4 regions of the Peribacillus sp. ACCC06369 genome follow, and region 1 is predicted to be linked to each of the others. Evidence: predicted binding sites of a transcription regulator. Region 1 holds the regulator's gene; each other region holds the start of a gene.
The links. Region 1 encodes CtsR, which represses protease genes until heat stress. Its sites were predicted from a motif close to ATGGTCAATAAAGGTCAAACA; they were not measured.

Region 1 (3,495 bases):
GCTGTTGGATATGCGCGTCCAAGCAGTTAGGCCGGAAACGAGGCAAATCCCGTTTCCATTAAGGCGGAGCTGTGATGGCGAGGGAAATATAGTACCGAAGTTCCTGATTCCACGCTGCCAAGAAAAGCCTCTAGTGAGATGTAAGGTGCCCGTACCGCAAACCGACACAGGTAGGCGAGGAGAGAATCCTAAGGTGTGCGAGAGAACTCTCGTTAAGGAACTCGGCAAAATGACCCCGTAACTTCGGGAGAAGGGGTGCTTTTTAGGGTGAATAGCCCGGAAAAGCCGCAGTGAATAGGCCCAGGCGACTGTTTAGCAAAAACACAGGTCTCTGCGAAGCCGCAAGGCGAAGTATAGGGGCTGACACCTGCCCGGTGCTGGAAGGTTAAGGGGAGAGGTTAGCGCAAGCGAAGCTTTGAACCGAAGCCCCAGTAAACGGCGGCCGTAACTATAACGGTCCTAAGGTAGCGAAATTCCTTGTCGGGTAAGTTCCGACCCGCACGAAAGGTGTAACGATCTGGGCACTGTCTCAACGAGAGACTCGGTGAAATTATAGTACCTGTGAAGATGCAGGTTACCCGCGACAGGACGGAAAGACCCCGTGGAGCTTTACTGCAGCCTGATATTGAATTTTGGTACAGCTTGTACAGGATAGGTAGGAGCCTGAGAAGCCGGAGCGCTAGCTTCGGTGGAGGCGTTGGTGGGATACTACCCTGGCTGTATTGAAATTCTAACCCGCGCCCCTTATCGGGGTGGGAGACAGTGTCAGGTGGGCAGTTTGACTGGGGCGGTCGCCTCCTAAAGAGTAACGGAGGCGCCCAAAGGTTCCCTCAGAATGGTTGGAAATCATTCGTAGAGTGTAAAGGCACAAGGGAGCTTGACTGCGAGACCTACAAGTCGAGCAGGGACGAAAGTCGGGCTTAGTGATCCGGTGGTTCCGCATGGAAGGGCCATCGCTCAACGGATAAAAGCTACCCCGGGGATAACAGGCTTATCTCCCCCAAGAGTCCACATCGACGGGGAGGTTTGGCACCTCGATGTCGGCTCATCGCATCCTGGGGCTGTAGTCGGTCCCAAGGGTTGGGCTGTTCGCCCATTAAAGCGGTACGCGAGCTGGGTTCAGAACGTCGTGAGACAGTTCGGTCCCTATCCGTCGCGGGCGCAGGAAATTTGAGAGGAGCTGTCCTTAGTACGAGAGGACCGGGATGGACGCACCGCTGGTGTACCAGTTGTCTTGCCAAAGGCATAGCTGGGTAGCTACGTGCGGACGGGATAAGTGCTGAAAGCATCTAAGCATGAAGCCCCCCTCAAGATGAGATTTCCCATGGCGCAAGCTAGTAAGATCCCTGAAAGATGATCAGGTTGATAGGTCAGAGGTGGAAGCGTGGCGACATGTGGAGCTGACTGATACTAATAGATCGAGGACTTAACCAACGCTTTTTAAAAAATGAAATACCTTCTTATTATCTAGTTTTGAAGGAACAACGTTCCTTTATTGTTTGGTGGCGATAGCGAAGAGGTCACACCCGTTCCCATTCCGAACACGGCAGTTAAGCTCTTCAGCGCCGATGGTAGTTGGGGGTTTCCCCCTGTGAGAGTAGGACGCCGCCAAGCCATATCTAAGATCAGCCATTCTGGCTGGTCTTTTTTGATATTCTAATTAACGAATAGGTTTTTTATCTCCAGGGTCAGCATAGGGCTGGATCTATTTGTTGGTTAAAATACCATTAGAGGGAACGGACGAGCTGGAGAAAAAGGTTGAATTTAGGTGAAGGAGCTTTGAGGAGAAGAAAAAATTGCAGGTTTTGCATTTATCTTTTCAGGGTATTTATGTAAGATATTTCAACTTTAATGTTCAATGGGGTATGTAACTACATATAATTTGGAGAAAATGGATAATACAGAAAGAAAGTGCGTTTAAGTTGCAAAATGCATTTTTCCTTGTATAATAATAGTCAAATATAGTCAAAGTCAGAATGGAGGAGGCTGAGTGAGAAACATATCTGATGTTATCGAAACTTATTTGAAGCAAGTGCTGGAAATAAGTCAAAAAGATATCTTAGAGATTAAAAGAAGTGAAATAGCAGATAAATTTCAGTGTGTTCCTTCTCAAATCAATTACGTAATCAATACCCGGTTTACAATCGAGAGAGGTTATGTTGTAGAGAGTAAGCGTGGAGGCGGCGGTTATATACGCATCATGAAAGTGGAATCACAGGATTCCGTGCAACTTATTAACCAATTATTATCGCTTATTGGCTCTAGGGTAACTCAATCGATGGCTGAAGGAGTAATTTCCCGGCTGATGAATGAGGAAGTCATTAATGAAAGAGAAGCAAAGATTATGATGAGTGTCATAGATAGATCGGTGATTTATATCGACCTACCTGACCGCGATGAGCTTAGGGCAAGAATTTTAACTGCGATGCTTACGACTTTAAAATATAAATGAAACTGGCAGAGGTGATGAACGTTGATTTGCCAAGAATGTCATCAAAGGTCTGCTACCCTACACTTCACCAAAATCATCAATGGAAAAAAGACTGAAGTCATGATTTGTGAGAAATGTGCTCAGGAAAAAGGTGAGATGTTCATGGATGCAGGGGGACCTGGTTTTTCAATAAATAATTTATTAGCAGGATTGTTGAATATGGAGTCGAATATTCAACAGACAAAGGCAAATGCATTTCCCAAATCGGAAGAGAGGCGTTGCCCGAATTGTCATCGTTCCTATAAAGAATTTGTCCATATTGGTAAGTTTGGCTGTGCCGAATGTTATAAAACATTCAATGAACAGTTAAACCCTATTTTAAAAAGGGTTCATAGCGGCAATACAGCACATATAGGGAAAATTCCAAAAAGGATTGGTGGCACCATATATCTTCGAAAGCAAATTTTGGATTTGAAAGAAGTTTTAAAGACCCACATTATTCAAGAGGAGTTTGAGAAAGCGGCAGAGGTAAGAGATAAGGTTCGTTCCCTTGAAAAAAGGTATGATGCACAAGAGGGAGGCGAGGAATTATGAGCTTGGAAAAGTTTGTAGAAAACGCCTTGAGTTCCTGGATGAGTGCCGAAGGGCCGGAGATCGATATTGTATTGAGTTCCAGGATTCGATTGGCCAGGAATTTCAAAGACTTTACCTTCCCAACCTCCTTTTCTAACGAAGAAGCTAAAAAAATAATTGAATTGGTCAAAAAAAGAATTGAAGAGGAAGTTACTCCAGAGATTGGGAAACTGGAACTTCTAGAGATTGACCAATTACAGCCACTGGAAAAGCGCGTTCTCGTTGAAAAACATTTAATCAGCCCTCATTTAGTTGAGGAATCAGCGAAAAGCGCATGTCTCCTTTCGGAAAATGAAGAAATCAGTATCATGATAAACGAAGAGGACCATCTTCGTATTCAGTGTTTAATGTCGGGGTTGCAGCTAAAGGAAACCTTAAAGATTGCAAATGTTCTTGACGATTGGATTGAAGAATCCATAGACTATGCATAT
Region 2 (3,495 bases), 2.7 Mb from region 1:
ATCCAATAAGATAATACTGTAAGGTTTGCGGCGAACTTTTTCAGTCAATTGCCCCGCTTCCTCATGGCCTACGTATCCAGGGGGAGAACCGATTAATTTAGAAACACTATGTTTCTCCATGAACTCACTCATGTCAAGACGAATCATCGCTTCCTTGTCCCCGAACAATTCCTCAGCAAGAGTTTTCGCCAATTCGGTTTTACCGACACCTGTTGGACCTACGAAAAGGAAAGAACCGGTTGGACGGTTTTTGGATTTTAATCCGGCACGGCTCCTTCGGACGGCTTTAGAAACCTTTTTGACAGCCTCTTCCTGCCCGATGACTTTTTTCATAAGTTCGTCTTGAAGATGAACCATTCTTTCCTGCTCATCTTCTTGCAGCTTGCCTACAGGTATACCAGTCTTTTGTTCGATGATTTTTTGAATGTCCTCAACGGAAACGGTTGGCTTAATTGCATTTTCTCCAGCCTGTAAAGATTTTTCCAGTCTTTCTTCTTCATCACGGAGGACGGCAGCCTTTTCGTAGGCTTCTTCTTTTAAGGCCATTTCTTTTTCTTTATAGATTTGCGCCAAGCGCTCTTTCATATTTTCTGCCTGGCCGTCTTCTATGGTCAAGTTCAATTTGGAACCCGCTTCATCCATCAAGTCTATTGCCTTGTCCGGCAAGAAACGATCTTGAATGTAACGGTTCGAGAGTTCAACAGCTGCTTTTAGCGCTTCTTCACTATATGAGACTCCATGATAGGATTCATAACTATCTTTTAAACCTTGTAAGATGACCAATGCCTCAGCTGTTGTCGGCTCATTAACCTGTACAGGCTGGAAGCGTCTTTCAAGAGCACCATCTTTTTCAATTTTCCTATATTCGGATAAAGTGGTGGCTCCGACAAGCTGAAGTTCACCGCGTGCAAGTGCTGGTTTCAAGATATTTCCTGCATCCATTGATCCTTCGGCTGAACCCGCCCCAACCAGTTGATGAATTTCATCGATGAATAAAATGACATTTTTTCTTTCCTGTAATTCACTGATCAATTGCTTCATTCGTTCTTCGAATTGACCTCTAATTCCAGTATTCGAAACAAGGGACGCGACATCAAGCATATATACCAGCTTATTACGTAATTTACCAGGCACTGAACCCTCAGCAATGGCTAAAGCCAGACCTTCAGCTATGGCTGTTTTACCGACTCCAGGTTCACCAATTAAAACTGGATTATTTTTATTGCGTCTATTAAGGACTTCGATGACACGTTTGATTTCTTCATCTCTTCCGATTACCGGATCAATAAGTCCTGCTTTAGCTACATCAGTCAGATTACGGCCATACTCTTCAAGCAAACCTTCACCCTCGTCTTGTTCGACGGAATCCGGTTTAGGAACTTCATTATAATTAAATGGATTGAATGAGTTTAGGGATCCGTTATACGGGAATTTCCCTGAATCCATTCCCCCCATTGCTGCACCCAGTTTATTTCGCTCTTCTTTATAACAAGTGGAGCACAGTTTCACATCATGCTCCTGACCATTCATATTTAGATGAACTTGAATATTAGCTTGGTTTACATGGCATTTTTCACAAAACATGTAGTACTCCTCCTTTAAAAATATTAAACTCAATTAAATCTTTGACCTTCTTTGACTTTCTGACTTTATTATACATTGACCTTCTTTGACTTTCAATAATTTTGTCTGTGAATTTTTTTGGAAACAAATTATAAATTCCCTCCAATTAGTTTGCTAATCATATTAAACTATCCATTTATAGTCAAATAAAAAGATTCTATGCATCTAGCATTTTCAATTATTATTGATTACCCATTTCAGCACGCACATAACCAATAAACCACCACTCACTTACTCTTTTTGCAAGAAAAAACTTACGTTAAACAATCATCTGTCTCATCAATTCTTATTTTTTAAAACAAAAAAAGAGACTTCATTAAGTCTCTTAGTATTTTATATTAAGTTGATTTTCTTCTATTATATACGTTTGGCACCAATATACTTTGGCTTCCAATAACTATTATTTGTTTTGGCGTATGACACTCCTTTAGATGATGAAGAGTGTATGAATTCATTGTTCCCTATGTAAATAGCCATGTGTGTAGGTTTTTTCGCTTTGTTTGGAGCAAAAAACATTAAGTCACCTTTTTGTAAAGTCTTAACTTTCTTTCCTTTTTTATATATATCGGCAGCCGTCCTAGGTAAATTCTTACCAGCCTTTTGATATGAATATTTCACTAAGCCGGAGCAATCAAAACCAGAAGTAGAAATGCCACCCGTTTTATATTTTGTACCTAATTCACTTTTTGCCACTTTAATCGCTTTAGTATGATATGAAGCAGCTTCAACTTGGTCCCCTGTAAAAGATACTGTTCCAAGCATAATAGCCAATGACAATCCGACGACAATTTTCTTAAACAAATTATTTACCCCCTGATGTGATTTGCTAAACCTAATATACTAGAAAAGGCATATCATCCGCATCACAGGATCTTTACAATTATGTTACATTTAGTAGATATAGGAAGAATGACCATATAAAAGATAAAAAAAAGTCGAAACAGACATCCAACATTCACCTTATTGTCAAAGCACTTTTACTTTTCCTCATAGAAAAAACAGTAGTAAGAAAACCACTGTCCAGTTTAACGACAAAAGGAGTTTCGGAATGCTCTCACCCCGAACCATGATTTAAATGAAATTTTATTATCCTTCATGTTTTTTTACTTGATTATACGTATGGAACCCTCTCTAGATTGAAGAAATTTGCGAAACTCCTGCCGAATAACTGGCTAGCCGAGACCCACAGGCGTTTGCGGCGAGGAGGCTCGGCAGACAGTCGGCGGAAAGGGAGCGGATTTCTGAAATCAACTGAAACTTTTTTTAAAAGAAAACATTGAAAGTAAACTGGTTCTTCACCAATTTGTCTATAGTCTGAACAGCGGTAAGAAAGCCACTGTCAAAATTCTTTTGAGAAAAATGGAAGAAATAACTTTACCCCACGTTTATTAAAAGGTAAAAACTTCATATCTGCAATTAAATGACTTATGTATCCTAAAACACAAGTAGTTAAAATCCCATCAATCCCCATGAATTCTTCGAATTGAAAGGCAATGATGCCAAAGAAGACGATTCCGGCAATCGAATGGGTGTAACTTCTATGCGGTGTAAAGGATGCTAGGATAATATAGACGCCCAACAGCCATAACCAGTTTTCCTGCCAAGATAATCCCCCGCCTAATACAACTAACCCAGTCAGGGTCAGCATATGCCTTTGTGTAATGAAAGATGAAATAATGATGATTCCGATTCCTGCCCCTACTCCAATCCACTTTTCAGTTTCAGAACCTTCCAAAACACAATAAAGGATCATTAAAATCCCAATCGTTTGTGCTAACGTTCGGATAAACTTATGTGAAAAGGTAATCCTATTACTTAACTTTCCATCAATATCCATATCGGGCATAAGGCCTGAAACGCCCCCAATCCCAA
Region 3 (3,495 bases), 5.0 Mb from region 1:
CATTGAATAACCTTCAGTATCGTTTCTTTTCTCTGTTGAATCCCTCTAGAGATCCATTGATACTCCTGCCACTTATCCTGGATAAACTTTTGCACTCCCTGGTCCTTATGGCTCTTCATTTGGTTTAAATACCCTTTATCCACATTAAGATTGGGAGAGTTGCCGTCATAATTCCCGACAAGCAGTATCCCATCACGAACTTCCACGACCACGTCCGGCACTATATAAGAAGGTTTTTCCTGAAAAAATAGTGAAGCTGGACGCGGGTTCAACGTCTGGACATAATCAAATACTTCTTGAATCTCCTTCATTGTAACACCGATTTTCTTACTTAAGTCTTTCCAACGCTTTTCAGCAAAATCGAGGAAATGGTTTTCTATGATCGATTCTGCCAGCTGATTCACCCCTTCTGCTTTTACCTGAAGCAAAAGGCACTCTTGGAGATTTCTTGCTGCAATTCCATGTGGCTCGAGTTGCTGTAAAATCGAAAGGCTCTCTTCCAACACGACTGAAGAAATTCCTGGAACACATATATCCTCCAGCTGAGTCCTTAAGTAACCGTTTTCATCAAGATTATGAATTAATAGCAGCATTGCCTTCTGCTGCTCACCGGAAAGTTGCTGGTGATTCACCTGGGACATGACATGCTGTTCAAGCGATAGAGTATCCTCACTGATCTGTTCAATCCAATAGTTGGCATCATACGTATTTTTAAGAGTACGTTTACCCTTTTTCCGGTCAAAGGTTGGCTGAAATAAAGCCGATGTTGGCTGATCTAGGGACAGTAATGGATTTTCCACCATTTTATTTTCTAAGAAAGCCGATAGCTCCTGTGAGGAGTATTGCAGCAATGTAATAGCCTGCATTAGCTCCTGGGTCATTGCCATCTTTAATGTTTGCTGTTGAAAAAGTCCTGCTTTCATATTCATACTCATCGATTCATCCCTCCCCCACTCCATTTTACATTATCAGGAGAAAATTCTACACAAAAACCCATGAAAACGCTTACGTTTTTTTCTGAATAGTGTATTTGTTTTAAATACTATATGTTAGAAATGCAATTTTCACAACTACTTTTATTGAAAAATCACCATTTTTCAAAGGTGTGGGCGAATTTTTTCCAAAGAAAGCTGACATAGCAAGATTCGATGGAATTTTACGGAAATCGAGTAAATCCATCAAAAACCGCAAGAACCCAATTGATGCGATCTTTTAAAAATGGCCAATAAAAAATCCCCCACTTTATTAAGCAGAAGATTGGTAATGCCCTCGGCAGGAATCGAACCTGCATTTCAAGCTTCGGAGGCTTGCGTTCTATCCGTTGCACTACGAGGGCGTAATAGAAAATATTTTTTCGACAGACTTCATTATATGATAGAATCCCATCCTTTGCAAGGGTTATCAGGTTTAAAACTTCGCCTTTTGGGTATTATGGGTAATGTGGAAATTCATCCCTGTGCGGCATAATATATAAAGCAATCTATCAGGAAGGAGCCTTGGCCAGAAAATTGTCGAACAAATTATCCATTATAGGGTTTGTTTTGTTTGACCTAAATTGACCAAAAAGTGTATCATACATACATAAAGAATTTAAATGATTCTCTTAATCGAAGGAGGAAATGAACATGAATTTAATTCCTACAGTTATCGAACAAACAAGTCGTGGGGAGCGTGCCTACGATATTTACTCCCGTTTATTAAAAGACCGGATCATTATGCTAGGAAGTGCAATTGACGATAATGTTTCCAACTCAATTGTAGCTCAATTACTATTTTTAGAAGCAGAAAATCCTGAAAAAGATATCACTCTATATATCAACAGCCCCGGTGGAAGCATCACTTCCGGTATGGCCATTTACGATACTATGCAATATATCAAACCTAATGTATCCACTGTATGCATCGGTATGGCTGCTTCCATGGGTGCATTCCTATTGGCAGCTGGTGAAAAAGGCAAACGTTATGCGTTGCCAAACAGTGAAGTCATGATTCACCAACCACTTGGAGGAGCTCAAGGTCAAGCTACTGAAATTGAAATTGCAGCCCGCCGTATCCTTCACTTGAAAGATAAACTGAACCAAATATTAGCAGAACGTACTGGTCAACCTATTGAAGTCCTTCAAAGAGATACGGAGCGTGATAACTTCATGACTTCCGAAAGGGCTCTTGAATATGGATTGATTGACAAAGTAATCACACGCAGCGCTCTTGATGATAAAAAAGACTCTAAATAATAATTATTATACAAAAAGGCTCCGGAAGTCGTCTTAAGCGACTTTCGGAGCTTTTTTCTTAATCTGAAGAATACAAAAGAAAAGGATGCACTTTTAGGCATCCTCTTCTTTTAACCCTCTTGCTGAACGAACTCTTCCAATGCCTCTAATGCTTCTTTTTCATCGCGTCCTTCGACGATTAACTTCACGGACACGCCAGAACTGATGGCAAGGCTCATTAATCCCATTATACTTTTTGCATTCACTTTCTTTCCTTCTTTTTCAAGAAAAACATCTGAATGAAAGCGGTTAGCTTCTTGTACAAAAAGAGCCGCCGGCCGGGCTTGTAAACCCGTTTTCAATTTTACCTCAACTTGTTTTTCCACCATCTTGATCTCCCCTGTTAGCTTTATTTTTTCGCAGAAATAGCCTCTCCCCCACGGAGCCTGTCAGCTATTTCATCAATCTTTCGCAATCTGTGATTAATTCCGGACTTACTGATGTTTCCTCCGGATACCATTTCTCCAAGTTCCTTTAAGGTTATATCCTGAAATGCTATCCTAAGCTCCGCAATTTCCCGAAGCTTATCCGGTAAAATGCTTAGTCCCACCGTATCCTCAATGTAATGGATATTTTCAACCTGGCGCAATGAGGCACCAATCGTTTTGTTCAAATTGGCTGTTTCACAATTCACAAGTCGATTCACTGAATTACGCATATCACGGACAATCCGTACATCCTCGAACCTTAATAAAGCTGAGTGGGCACCAACTATACTTAAAAACTCGGCAATCTTTTCGGCTTCTTTCAAATAAATGATGTACCCTTTTTTGCGTTCAAGTGTCTTGGCCTTCAAGCCAAACTTATTCATTAGCTCACAAAGGGCATCATTGTGCTCTTTATAAAGTGAGAAAATCTCAAGGTGATAGGAAGACGTTTCCGGATTGTTTACCGAACCCCCCGCAAGAAATGCACCTCTTAGGTATGAACGCTTACAGCATTTCTTCCCAACAATAGTATCGGATATGGCATGGAGAATTTCAAAGCCATCGCCTAAAATTTCCAAATCGGTTAAAATCCGCTGCCCTCCTGATGACATCCTGACAATATAAACATTATTCTTTTTAAGCTTCATCTTTTTACGGACCAAAAGCTCGACCTGGACCTCATAACTTTTTTTCAGCAGCGTATATATCCTTCTGGCAATCGCAGCATTTTCAGTTTGAATATCCACAACAAGCTTCCGATTAGAAAATGAAAGGGATCCGTTCATCCGGATAAG
Region 4 (3,495 bases), 1.2 Mb from region 1:
GCACATCGCCATACCCATTCCACAATCTATCAAGTGCACCAAGGTTCAGGCTATACGGTCATTAATGGAGTGCGTTTTGATTGGTCCAAGGGAGATTATTTCGTCGTTCCGAATTGGGCTTGGCATGAGCATGTTGCAGAAGCCGATTCTTACTTATTCTCGGTAAACGACCTACCAATAATGGAGAGATTCGATTTGGAACAGCAACAGGCATTAGACACAAACAATGGTTACCAAAAGGTTGAAAGTGAATTCAAGCCTGTTTTGGTTTGAAAATAATCGGTTGAAACTTTCAGAATGATCCTAATGAATATATAGAATGCCAGTTTAATGAAAACGCTTACTATGGTATTGGTCCACAACATTGGCTAAAAGCTACTTATATAGGGGGAATTGATGATGAACACAGAAAAAAAACCATTCATCGTTATCGGTGGGGGAATTGGCGGATTGGCAACTGCTTTAGGAATCGCAGAAACTAAACAGTATGTAAAGGTCCTTGAACAAGCTCCCGAATTTGGTGAAATTGGTGCAGGAATTCAGCTTGCCGCAAATGCAACCAACGTATTAAAGCGTTTAGGCGTCATGGAAAAAATCAATGAAATAGCAGTCTTTCCAAAAAGATTGGTACTGATGGATGCTTTTTCTGGAAAAGAGCTTTCCGCTTTGGATTTAGGTGATGTTTATAAAGAAAGATATGGAGCGCCTTATATTGTTTTGCATCGTTCCGATTTGCATAAAGTACTGGCTGAGGCCTGTGATATGAACCCGTATATTGAACTGGTAACGAACCAAACCATTATTGAAACAGTAGAAAATGAGGGTGAAGTGACGGTTACTTCTGCCAACGGGTCCCAACATTCAGGAACGGCTGTCATTGGAGCCGATGGATTATGGTCTAATGCACGGAAACTGTTTGTTGAAGATCAACCGGTCTGCTCACAATATGTTGCATACAGAGGAGCGATTCCGATGGAAGAGGTTACGAGTCATGGAGATTTAGATGATGTATATATGTGGATTGGACCAAACCTTCATCTTGTTCAATACCCGGTTAGAAGGGGAGAACTATACAACCAAGTGGTGGTCTTCAAAAGTTCTCAATACACGGAAGAAAACGAAAAAACAGATCAATGGGGTACCCCCGAAGAAATGGATCATGTATTCGCCGGAACTTGTGAGCTTGTTCAGAATGCAATTTCATTCATTCAACGGCAACGCCGCTGGCCAATGTATGACCGTTTACCAATTGATAATTGGACAAAAGGGAAGATTACGCTAACGGGCGATGCTGCACATCCGATGCTTCAATACTTGGCACAAGGGGCTTGCCAGGCTTTAGAAGATGCAGCTTATATGGCGGATATGCTTCATAAGCATGGGAATGACATTGAACAGGCATTTTTGGACTACCAAGAGGAACGGATTCCGCGTACGGCGAATGTTCAAACCAGCGCTAGAATGTGGGGGGAAATCATCCACAATGAAACCGATGCCGGAATTCTGCTCAGAGATACAATCCTTGCAGGTCGCACGGATAAGGATTTCAAATTCGTCGATGAATTTCATGGTTATAATAAAATGGCCGTGAAAGCATAAAGCTGATTCGTTTCATAAAAATCTTATGATGGGATGTAATGAATTTACAGATGGGTTTTGCCTTTCTTCTTTATGAAGAAAGGCTTTTGCCGTTCATCCTCCATAATTGCATTTTTATAACATTCCTTTACATGGGGAGAATTAGAAGTATAATGAAAATATAAAGGTCAAACTTGGTCAAATCAAGAGGGGTTTCGTTCATGAAATAGATGAATGGGAGGTTTTAAGATGGATATTAATAAAATGACGGAGAGAACCCAACAGGCAATCATTGGCGGCCAGGAGCTAGCTAAAGATAGAGGGAATCCCGAGCTGACGGAGCTTCATTTATTAAAGATTTTAATGGAACAGGATGAAAGTTTATTAATCAGGATTTTATCGGAATCTGATAAACCGATGAATCAATTTGATATAGAGCTTAATAGGGAACTGGATCGATTACCGGAAGTGAGCGGAAGTGTTTCCCAGGTTTACATGTCATCCTCCTTACAGGGAATTTTGACCGCTGCCGAAAAAGAAATGCAGATGTGGGAAGATGAATATTTATCTGTCGAACATATACTTCTTGCGTCGTTGCAGGTCAATAAAACGAATGTAAACAGGCTTTTTTCATCATATGGGATTGATTATGATAAAGCAAAACAGGTTATAAACGATATAAGGGGGAATCAACGAGTGACTAATCAAAATCCTGAAAGCACATATGAGGTACTTAAAAAATACGGCAGAGATCTCGTTGCTGAGGTTAAATCAGGGAAGGTCGATCCCGTAATCGGTCGAGATACGGAAATCCGTAACGTCATTCGGATACTATCACGTAAAACGAAAAATAATCCTGTATTAATTGGAGAACCTGGAGTTGGTAAAACAGCCATTGTCGAAGGGTTGGCACAAAGGATCGTGAGAAAGGATGTGCCGGAAGGATTAAAGGACAAGACCGTTTTTTCACTTGATATGAGTGCGCTTGTCGCAGGGGCAAAATTCCGCGGTGAATTTGAGGAAAGGCTAAAAGCGGTGTTGAATGAAATCAAGAAAAGTGACGGCAAAATCCTTTTATTCATTGATGAATTGCATACAATTGTCGGGGCCGGAAGAACGGATGGCGCGCTTGATGCCGGGAATATGTTAAAGCCGATGCTTGCACGAGGGGAGCTGCACTGTATCGGTGCAACAACCCTGGATGAATATCGACAATATATTGAAAAGGATCCGGCTCTTGAACGCCGTTTCCAACAGGTTCTGGTTCCTGAACCGGATGTGGAAGATACGATTTCAATTTTGCGTGGATTAAAGGAACGGTTTGAAATTCACCATGGCGTCAGGATACATGATCGGGCGATCGTTGCAGCCTCTGTCCTTTCGAACCGATATATAACGGAGCGATTCCTACCGGATAAAGCGATAGATCTTGTGGATGAAGCTTGTGCGATGATCCGAATGGAAATCGATTCAATGCCCTCCGAGTTGGATGAAATCACGAGAAAAGTCATGCAACTTGAAATTGAAGAAGCGGCCTTGAAGAATGAGGAGGACCCTCAAAGCAAAGCAAGGCTGGAAGTGCTTCAAAAAGAACTATCAGAACTTCAGGATCAAGCGAATAGCATGAAGTCCAAATGGCAAATGGAGAAATCAGCTCTTCAAAAGGTGCAGGATCAACGTGAAGAGCTTGAGAAACTGCGCCATGAGCTGGAACAGGCAGAGAATGACTATGACCTTAACAGGGCAGCAGAACTTCGGCACGGAAGGATTCCACAGCTTCAAAAAGAATTGGAAGCAATGGAAGATGAATTGGAAAAGGAAAAACAGGAATCACGGTTGCTTCGCCAAGAAGTGACTGAGGAGGAAATTGCCTCGATTGTTGCAAGGTGGACGGGGATTCCCGTAAGCAAGCTGGTG

Region 2: the regulator CtsR is predicted to act here: its motif matches at 1,623-1,643, upstream of QUF78_RS14260 (ATP-dependent Clp protease ATP-binding subunit).
Region 3: the regulator CtsR is predicted to act here: its motif matches at 1,543-1,563, upstream of clpP (ATP-dependent Clp endopeptidase proteolytic subunit ClpP).
Region 4: the regulator CtsR is predicted to act here: its motif matches at 1,763-1,783, upstream of clpB (ATP-dependent chaperone ClpB).

Annotation. Positions count from the first base shown of each region.
Region 1 covers NZ_JAUCEN010000002.1:100,108-103,602, forward strand. The annotation lists rRNA gene QUF78_RS01270 (23S ribosomal RNA) at 1-1,434, shown strand, start outside; rRNA gene rrf (5S ribosomal RNA) at 1,499-1,614, shown strand; gene QUF78_RS01280 (CtsR family transcriptional regulator) at 1,991-2,452, shown strand; gene mcsA (protein-arginine kinase activator protein McsA) at 2,474-3,025, shown strand; gene mcsB (protein-arginine kinase McsB) at 3,022-3,495, shown strand, end outside.
Region 2 covers NZ_JAUCEN010000002.1:2,764,442-2,767,936, forward strand. The annotation lists gene QUF78_RS14260 (ATP-dependent Clp protease ATP-binding subunit) at 1-1,584, opposite strand, end outside; gene QUF78_RS14265 (C40 family peptidase) at 1,981-2,424, opposite strand; gene QUF78_RS14270 (metal-dependent hydrolase) at 2,963-3,495, opposite strand, start outside.
Region 3 covers NZ_JAUCEN010000002.1:5,087,963-5,091,457, forward strand. The annotation lists gene rpoN (RNA polymerase factor sigma-54) at 1-935, opposite strand, end outside; tRNA gene QUF78_RS25900 (tRNA-Arg) at 1,265-1,336, opposite strand; gene clpP (ATP-dependent Clp endopeptidase proteolytic subunit ClpP) at 1,626-2,234, shown strand; gene QUF78_RS25910 (HPr family phosphocarrier protein) at 2,345-2,602, opposite strand; gene whiA (DNA-binding protein WhiA) at 2,623-3,495, opposite strand, start outside.
Region 4 covers NZ_JAUCEN010000002.1:1,264,799-1,268,293, forward strand. The annotation lists gene QUF78_RS07020 (cupin domain-containing protein) at 1-273, shown strand, start outside; gene QUF78_RS07025 (FAD-dependent monooxygenase) at 400-1,599, shown strand; gene clpB (ATP-dependent chaperone ClpB) at 1,828-3,495, shown strand, end outside.